4 regions of the Streptomyces sp. NPDC051051 genome follow, and region 4 is predicted to be linked to each of the others. Evidence: riboswitches for the same ligand, from Rfam matches in the RefSeq annotation. Region 4 holds a riboswitch; each other region holds the start of a gene.

Region 1 (2,175 bases), on a different contig from region 4:
AGTCCTCCTCGTCGATCAGCTCGTTCTTGAGGTTGCTGATCTTGGCGCTGAAGGACTTGGGCGGGAAGCGCTTGGGGTCGAGGTCGAGGTCGCGGCAGACCAGGGCCATCAGGCGCTTGGAGTCGGCGGCGTCGTAGATCGAGAACGACGAGGTGAAGCCGAGCCGCTTGCTCTCACGGCGCAGGATGCGCACGCACGCGCTGTGGAAGGTCATCACCCACATCGCGTTCGCCCGCGGGCCGACGAGCTGCTCGACGCGCTCCTTCATCTCGCCCGCGGCCTTGTTGGTGAAGGTGATCGCGAGGATCTGGCCCGGATGGACATGCCGCTCGGCGAGGAGGTGGGCGATGCGGTGGGTCAGCACGCGCGTCTTGCCCGAGCCGGCACCGGCGACGATGAGCAGCGGGGTGCCGGAGTGGACGACGGCCGCGCGCTGGTTCTCGTTGAGCCCCTCCAGGAGTGCCGCCGCGTCGATCGGGGGGCGCGGGGCGCCGTCGCGGTAGTGGGTGTCCCGGTCCGGCGGCACGTCGAACTTCCCGCCGAACAGATCGTCCGGAACCGGTTCCGGAGAGTGATCGTCCTCGGGCGGTGGCGGGGGTTCCTCGTCGTGGCCGCGGGGGGCCTGGAGGTCCGCCAGGAAGCTGTCGTCAAAGAGGCTGCTCATCGCTCTCCGAGTCTAGGCCGCCCCACCGACAACCCGAGGCCGTCCGGGAAACATCCCGACCCCTCACCTTCCGGCGCCCCCCTTGCACCGTCGGTGACCGCGGACGGCAAACCGTCCGGAGGTCACGAAAATGTATCGGGCATATCACCCACCAACCTTCACAGGGGGCACACCAGTTGGCTACCGTGCCGGGCAGGCCGCTCGACCCCTTCCGGCGAACCTCGCCGGGCCGCGCGGCCTCCGCCGAGTCCGGTGCGCCCCGCGGCAGCCGGAGCCGGGGACCCACCGAGACCTTGGGGTGAATCGGCTCACTCCCCTCCGGGGAGGACGAGCCGTAGGGCAACCCTTCCGAAGCATCCTCGCCCGAACCCGACAGCTAACCCGGTAGGCGGAAACTGGAAGGAGTCGCCTCCCTTGGCGTCGCAGCACCGCAAGCCGCGTCCCGCGAGCACGCGCATGGCAGGCATCCGTACGCCCGCTCTCGCCACCGCCGCCCTCACCTCGGTGGCCCTGCTCTCGCAGACGGCCACCGCCGCCCCCTCCACCGACGACAGGCCGAGCCTGGAGGAGGTCGAGAAGAAGGTCGACGACCTCTACCGCCAGGCGGAGTCGGCCACCGAGAAGTACAACGCCGCCAAGGAGAAGGCGACCAAGCAGCGCAAGAAGGTCGACACCCTCCTCGACGACGTCGCGCAGCGCGCGCAGAAGCTCAACGACGCGCGCGAGGAGCTGGGAACCTACGCCGCAGCCCAGTACCGCACCGGCGCCTCCGCCCCCGACACGGCGACCCTCCTGCTCGCGGACTCCCCGCAGGACTACTTCGACCAGACGCAGCTGATGGGGCGGGTGACCGACCGCCAGAAGGGCGCGGTCGACGACTACTTCGCCGACCAGGCGGAGACGATGAAGAAGCGCCAGGAGGCCTCCCAGAGCCTCCGGACGCTGACCGACTCGCAGAACGACCTGAGGACCGCCAAGGCCGCCGTCCAGAAGAAGCTCGGCTCCGCCCGCGCGCTGCTGTCGCAGCTGACGGCCGAGGAGAAGGCGCGACTGGCGAAGATCGAGGAGCGGAAGCGGCAGGAGGCCGCCCGCAAGGCCGCCGAGCTGGCCGAGCAGCAGGCGGCGCAGACGGCGGCCGCGCAGCAGGAGAGCGCCGGCGCGTCGGATCCGGCGGGCACCGGCACGTCGACGCCCTCGTCGTCCCCCTCCACGTCCACGGACTCCTCGTACGCCACCAAGGCCGAGAGGGCGCTGGCGTTCGCCCGCGCGCAGATCGGCAAGCCGTACGTGTGGGGTGCGACCGGTCCGGACTCCTACGACTGCTCCGGTCTCACCCAAGCCGCCTGGAAGGCCGCCGGCGTCTCCCTGCCGCGCGTCACCTACGACCAGGTGAACGCCGGCACGACGGTCTCCCTCTCCGCCGCGCAACCCGGTGACCTGGTCTTCTTCTACGCCGACGTCACCCACGTCGGCATCTACATAGGCAACGGCATGATGATCCACGCCCCGAA
Region 2 (2,175 bases), on a different contig from region 4:
GCCTGGAACCCTGCGCCCGGCGCTCCTCCCGGCCGGCCCCGTGCGCCCGTCTCATCCTCGACGCGGGCGTGCGCCGGGTCGTGACGGCCTGGCGGGAGCCGGACACCTTCGTCACCGACGCCGACGGGAGCGGCCTGCTGGCCGCGGCGGGCGCGGACGTCGTCGTCCTTCCCGAGTACGAGGAGCAGGCGAAGGCGCCCAACGGCCATCTGCTCCGCCGGACCCCCTGACCGGTCCTCCGGGGCCGACCGTGGTTCTGAGCGTCCCCCGCGTGGCGTAGACTGGTGTCACACCGACGCGGGGTGGAGCAGCTCGGTAGCTCGCTGGGCTCATAACCCAGAGGTCGCAGGTTCAAATCCTGTCCCCGCTACTCAAGGCCGAGGGCCGGAATCCTGATCACGGGATTCCGGCCCTCGGTGCGTCAGGGCGATCCTTCCCGTCACGGACGGTGAACGCCTCGGAGCCCTGCGCATAACATCTGAGTCACCATCAAAACCCCGGTGACCGCTGAACCGTTCGGGCGGCCGGTCAACTCGCCCGTTTTTCATCGGTCCTGGGCTGAAAGTCCAGGCCATGAATGTTGTTGATCAAGCCGAACGGCTTGGAATCCCGCCCCCGCGTCTATTAACGTTCGATAACGCAGCGCGGTCGTCCCAGCCGTCACAAGAGGCGGCTCCGCGCGCACGCGTCGAATCCCGCAAGGGAACCGGGGAACCACCAACTTGGGGTGAATCGCGCGGAAGCCGCCGTACAGTCACGGCCGGTATACGCGCGTAGGAGACCTTCCCGCTCCGAACCCGTCAGCTAACCCGGTAGGCGACGGAAGGAAAGGAGCACGCCCGCGTGGCGTCCAACCGGCCTGCCCCAGAAGCCCCCGCCGTGCCCGGCCAGCAGACCTTCGGCTACGGCACCTACCGTACCGACGAGGGCCCCTGGGAGGAATGGAACCCCACCGCGGACTCCGTTCGTCCGGTGCGCGGCAAGCACCGCGTCGCCAAGCAGCGCGGCGGACTCGCCCGCAGCTCCACCGTTCTCGGCGTCGGCGTCATAGCCGCCGTCGGCGGCGCCGGCATGGCCAGCGCCAACACCGGCAAGTCGCCCGTCTCCATCTCCATGCCCGACCTCCCCTCGGTGGGTTCCCTCATCTCGGACGACGACACCCCCGAGGAGACGGCGCCCGCGCTCAGCACCTTCGGCGCCTTCGGCACCGAGGCCGTCGCCGCCGACAGCGCCGACAGCGGTGCCGACGCCGGAGAGGCGCTGCGCAACCGGATCATGGCGCAGGCCGAGTCGCAGCAGACCCAGATGGAGACCAAGGCGCAGGAGGCCGCCGAGGCCGCCGCGGCCAAGGCCGCCGCCGATGCCGCCGCCAAGGCCGAGAAGGAGGCCGCGGCCAAGGCCGAGGCCGCCAAGAAGAAGGCCGCAGAGGAAGCCGCCAAGAAGGCGGAGGCCGAGCGCCTCGCCGAACTGGCCAAGCAGTACGCGCTGCCGACCTCCTCGTACACCATCACCTCGACCTTCGGTCAGGCCGGCGCCTACTGGTCCTCCGGGTACCACACCGGCCTCGACTTCGCCGCCCCCACCGGCACGCTCATCAAGGCCGTGCACAGCGGCACCATCACCTCCGCCGGCTATGACGGGTCGTACGGGTACAAGACCGTGCTCACCCTCGAGGACGGCACCGAGATCTGGTACGCCCACCAGTCCTCCATCGGCGTCAGCGTCGGCCAGAAGGTCGCCACCGGCGACATCATCGGCCGCGTCGGCGCCACGGGCAACGTCACCGGGGCCCACCTCCACCTGGAGGTCCACCCCGGCGGCAGCAGCACCGGCATCGACCCGGCCGCCTGGCTCCGGGACAAGGGACTCAACCCCTGAGAAGCCGCCGGAGAAGCTCCCCGGCGACCCGGACTCCGCCGGGTGCCCCGAGAGTCTCCTCGGGATCCCTGCCGGTCCCTGAGAGTCTCCTCGGGGCCCTGCCGGGTCTCCCGAGGTCTTCCGGGAAGTGTCACGGGGGTCGGTGAGGTCTACGCCCGGATGTTTCCCGGATGTTCGTGAACCCTGGCCGGAGGCGCGGAATGCGCGCCTCCGGCCAGGGTGTTGTCATCGGACATGACGTCCCTGCGCAAGCTCGGCTCCTCCGGCCTCGAGGTCTTCCCGCTCGCCCTCGGCGGC
Region 3 (2,175 bases), on a different contig from region 4:
GCCCGCGCCAGGGCACCGCGGAGACCGTCGAGAAGATCGACTCCGCCGCCGTACGCGCCTTCTACGAGAAGCACGTCCGCCCCGCCACGGCCACCGCCGTGGTCGTCGGCGATCTCACCGGAGTCGACCTCGACGCGCTCCTGGGCGACACCCTGGGCGCCTGGACGGGGTCCGCGGCCCAGCCGCGGCCGGTGCCGCCGGTGACCGCCGACGACACCGGACGGGTCGTCGTCGTGGACCGCCCCGGGGCCGTCCAGACGCAGCTGCTGATCGGCCGCATCGGCGCCGACCGGCACGCGCGCGTGTGGCCCGCGCAGGTGCTCGGCACGTACTGCCTGGGCGGCACCCTCACCTCCCGGCTGGACCGCGTCCTGCGCGAGGAGAAGGGCTACACCTACGGCGTGCGCGCCTTCGGCCAGGTCCTCAGGTCCGCGCCGGACGGCTCGGGCGCCGCGATGCTCGCCATCAGCGGTTCGGTCGACACCCCCAACACCGGTCCCGCGCTGGAGGACCTGTGGAAGGTGCTGCGCACCCTCGCCGAGGGCGGTCTGACCGACGCCGAGCGGGACGTCGCCGTGCAGAACCTCGTCGGAGTGGCGCCCCTGAAGTACGAGACGGCCGCCGCCGTGGCGGGCACGCTGGCCGACCAGGTCGAGCAGCACCTGCCGGACGACTACCAGGCCACGCTGTACCAGCAGCTCGCCGCGACCGGCACCGTGGAGGCCACGGCGGCGGTCGTGAGCGCCTTCCCGGTGGATCGCCTGGTGACGGTCCTCGTCGGCGACGCGGCCGCGATCAAGGCGCCGGTCGAGGCCCTCGGCATCGGTGAGGTGAAGGTCGTCTCCGCGGAGTAGGAACGCGGACCGGCGGCCGTGAGGCCGCGCGCAGGAGCCCTGGTGGACGGATGTGCCACCAGGGCTCCTTGATGTCCGAATTGAGGGAAAGGCTGCCTGTCTGCCCTGTGGCATGCGCTACAAAAGCCGCGTTCTGTTTGGGGATCGACGGCCGCCGCGTCTAGTTTCAACCGGGCTGTTCGTCAGGCAGTGCGCCGCGTCCGCGGCACCGGACAGTCATCGCCGAGTCCCCCCACGGCGCGAGCCAGGGGAGCCGGGGACCCAACCAGACAGTCCCTGGGGTGAATCGGACGCCCGCGCGAGCCGCGAGGGGGTCCGTAGGAGACCTTCCTGCTCCGAACCCGTCAGCTAACCCGGTAGGCGAGAGGGAAGGAAAGGACCGCTCAACTTCATGGCGTCCACTTGCGCCACCGGGAAGCACCGTCGTCCCAGCAGGATGAAGCGCACCACCGCCCGCGCGGCGGGCATCGCTGCGCTCACCACCACCGGCGTCATCGGCACCGTCGCCTCCGGCCCCGCCCTCGCCGCGGAGAAGGCCGTCGAGCAGACCGGCCTCATCCCGGTCGTCACGATCGGCGACACGGTCGCCGAGCGGATCGACGACCAGGCCGCCGCGCAGAAGCAGGCCGCCGTGGCGGAGGCCGCGCGCCAGGAGGCCGCCGCCCAGGCCGAGGCGGAGCGCGAGGCCCGGGTCCGCGCCGCCCGCGCGGCCGAGCGCGAGCGCCTGAACGCCTTCGTCTCGCCGATCAGCGGCTCCTACGTCTCCACCGGCTACCGGTCCGGCGGCTCGCTGTGGTCCTCCGGCAGCCACACCGGCATCGACTTCCACGCCGCCAGCGGCACCCCCGTGCACGCGGTGGGCCTCGGCACCGTCGTCGAGGCCGGCTGGGGCGGCGCCTACGGCAACCAGGTCGTGATCCGGATGAACGACGGCACGTACACCCAGTACGGCCACCTGTCGTCCATCAGCGTCTCGGTGGGCCAGAAGGTGGCCCCGGGGCAGCGCATCGCCCTGTCCGGCGCCACCGGTAACGTGACCGGCCCGCATCTGCACTTCGAGGCCCGCACCGGCGTGGAGTACGGCTCGGACATCGATCCGGTCGCCTACCTCCGCAAGCACGGTGTGCACATCTGACGACGTACGGCGACAGATCGTACGGCCCCGGCCCGCGCGGCCGGGGCTTTCGTCGTTTCCGGGACCGTACTGTCCGAAAAATATCCCTGGATTCCGGCCCGCCATCGGAAATTCCCGCTGATTGCAATAGAGTCACGGAACACACGTCAATCGTCGACGTTTCACGGGGATTAAGGCGGAGGTCGG
Region 4 (2,175 bases):
CGGTTTGTCGATAGGTCGCTGCCCTCACTCAAGTCAGCGTATCCGGTCACGTTTCGATCACCGACAGGCCCCACGTCCCCCCGTCTCGAACTTCGCTCGACCGGGAGGCGTCCCCCGAGCGGCCGGACGGCGCCGGATCGCGCCCGTCATGTCGCCGATCGATCGGTACGAGCGGTCGGCGCGAGCGGCCGGAACGGACCGGCGAACCCGCCCGGCCGCCCTCGCCCCCACCCGGCCGCAGCCGTCGGACCCACCCTCCCCGCCGACCCCACGGGAGGGGACCACGCGCCTGCGCATCCGTTCGCCCTCCCCCACGAGACGGCCCACTAGCACCTCCGCATCGTGTGCCCGACGGAACCCTCCGGTACGCCCGCGCGCAGCACCCGCCGACGGGCGAGCCCTTACCGGCGCTCCCGGGAGCACACCCCGGTCCGGCTCCGCGACCGCGCCGCGGCACGCGCCCGCCCACGGCGACAGCGGCGAGGTCCCGGCGGGCGACGGCACGCGCACGGAGGAGGACGACGAGACGGTTGCTCCACCGGACCCGGCGAAGACACACCCCACGCACGCCCCTTTAAAAGGGACTTGACGCCCAATGCCCGTTTTACCCGTCTTGTGGACGCTGGTGAGTTGGCTCACTGCACGCACACGCGGCCGACCTGGCGCGGAAGTTGTGATTCCGCTTTGCTCGTCGACGAGTTGACGATCGGCGAACGCAAAGGATCAAGCGGGCATACACCTCCGATCAAGGTCAATAGGTGCCATCTGTGAATCCGGCACTTGTTCCGGACATGCGCTCTCGCATACGTTCCCGGCCTGTCGGGCAGACGCCTAATCCTGCCGCCGCCCGTCATCCATCGACCGACACTCACGCACGGCAGGAGCGGGGGACCCAGGTAAGTCGCCGGACCGCACGTCACGCACGTACCGGACCGGCTCGGGGTGAAGTCGCGTCGCCGCACTCCCGCGGCGGCCGGCCGGGCACTTTCCAGCCCGAACCCGACAGCTCACCTCGTAGGCGCCGGAGAGGAACCTTTCGCCATGCCTGCCGCCGTTCAGCACCGCCGCACCCGCCTCGCCCGCACCCTCGCCGTCGCCGCCACCGGCGCCGCCGTGCTGGCCCTCCCGCTCATCGGCTCGACCAGCGCCTCCGCGGCCACCACGGCGTCGGTCACCACGGCCGCCACCACCACGGCCGGGTACCCCGACAACCTCGACGGCTGGATCCGCGAGTCCCTCGCGATCATGGCCGAAAAGGGCATTCCGGGCACCTACGACGGCATCTACCGCAACGTCATGCGGGAGTCCTCCGGCAACCCGAACGCCATCAACCTGTGGGACTCCAACGCGGCCGCGGGCATCCCGTCCAAGGGCCTGCTCCAGGTCATCGACCCGACCTTCGCCGCCTACCACGTGGCCGGCACCGCCTTCGACCCGTACGACCCGGTCGCCAACATCACCGCCGCCTGCAACTACGCGGCCCAGCGGTACGGCTCGATCGACAACGTCTTCGGCGCCTACTGACGGCTGCCCCCACCGGTCCACCGGGGGCGAGGGCCCCGGTGACGGGGCTCCGCCGAACTAGGGAAACAGTCTTTCGAGGACGACGGCCACGCCGTCGTCCTCGTTCGACGTCGTCACCTCGTCGGCCACCGCCTTGAGTTCCGGATGGGCGTTGGCCATCGCCACGCCGTGCGCCGCCCAGTCGAACATCGGGAGGTCGTTGGGCATGTCGCCGAAGGCGATCGTGTCTTCCGGCCGCAGTCCGAGGTGCTCGGCCGCCAGGGCCAGTCCGGTCGCCTTGGTGACGCCGCACGGCTGGAGCTCCACCGTGCCCGGCCCGGACATCGTGACGGTGGCCAGCGAGCCGACCACCGAACGGGCCGTCGCCGCCAACTCGTCGTCGGACAGGGTGGGATGGCGCAGCAGGACCTTGCTGATCGGCTCGCACCACAGGTCGTCGCGCGCTCCGACGCGCAGGGCCGGCAGCGTCGGGTGCGGCATCAGATAGCCCGGTTCGATGAGCGTGAGCCCGTCGACGCCGTCCTGGTCGACCGCCGCGTACACCTCGCCCACCTCGGCCTCGATCTTGCCGAGCGCCGTCTCGGCCAGCTCCCGGTCCAGGGCGACCGACCACAGCAGACGGTCCGCTCCGACGTCGTACAGCTGCGCGCC

Evidence for each region. Region 4 has a riboswitch for cyclic di-AMP ahead of AB0N31_RS19850 (transglycosylase SLT domain-containing protein). Riboswitches for the same ligand answer to the same signal wherever they lie in the genome.
Region 1: it holds a riboswitch for cyclic di-AMP, as region 4 does, so the genes downstream of both, AB0N31_RS29215 (NlpC/P60 family protein) here and AB0N31_RS19850 (transglycosylase SLT domain-containing protein) in region 4, are expected to answer to the same signal.
Region 2: it holds a riboswitch for cyclic di-AMP, as region 4 does, so the genes downstream of both, AB0N31_RS22340 (M23 family metallopeptidase) here and AB0N31_RS19850 (transglycosylase SLT domain-containing protein) in region 4, are expected to answer to the same signal.
Region 3: it holds a riboswitch for cyclic di-AMP, as region 4 does, so the genes downstream of both, AB0N31_RS28120 (M23 family metallopeptidase) here and AB0N31_RS19850 (transglycosylase SLT domain-containing protein) in region 4, are expected to answer to the same signal.

Annotation. Positions count from the first base shown of each region.
Region 1 is NZ_JBFBCB010000048.1:47,554-49,728, forward strand. It holds gene pcrA (DNA helicase PcrA) at 1-664, opposite strand, end outside; cyclic di-AMP (ydaO/yuaA leader) riboswitch at 896-1,071, shown strand; gene AB0N31_RS29215 (NlpC/P60 family protein) at 1,121-2,175, shown strand, end outside.
Region 2 is NZ_JBFBCB010000030.1:974-3,148, reverse strand. It holds gene AB0N31_RS22350 (dihydrofolate reductase family protein) at 1-230, shown strand, start outside; tRNA gene AB0N31_RS22345 (tRNA-Met) at 297-370, shown strand; cyclic di-AMP (ydaO/yuaA leader) riboswitch at 677-836, shown strand; gene AB0N31_RS22340 (M23 family metallopeptidase) at 844-1,878, shown strand; gene AB0N31_RS22335 (aldo/keto reductase) at 2,113-2,175, shown strand, end outside.
Region 3 is NZ_JBFBCB010000044.1:43,094-45,268, forward strand. It holds gene AB0N31_RS28115 (pitrilysin family protein) at 1-854, shown strand, start outside; cyclic di-AMP (ydaO/yuaA leader) riboswitch at 1,065-1,232, shown strand; gene AB0N31_RS28120 (M23 family metallopeptidase) at 1,246-1,989, shown strand.
Region 4 is NZ_JBFBCB010000024.1:108,258-110,432, forward strand. It holds cyclic di-AMP (ydaO/yuaA leader) riboswitch at 853-1,036, shown strand; gene AB0N31_RS19850 (transglycosylase SLT domain-containing protein) at 1,042-1,524, shown strand; gene AB0N31_RS19855 (HAD family hydrolase) at 1,582-2,175, opposite strand, start outside.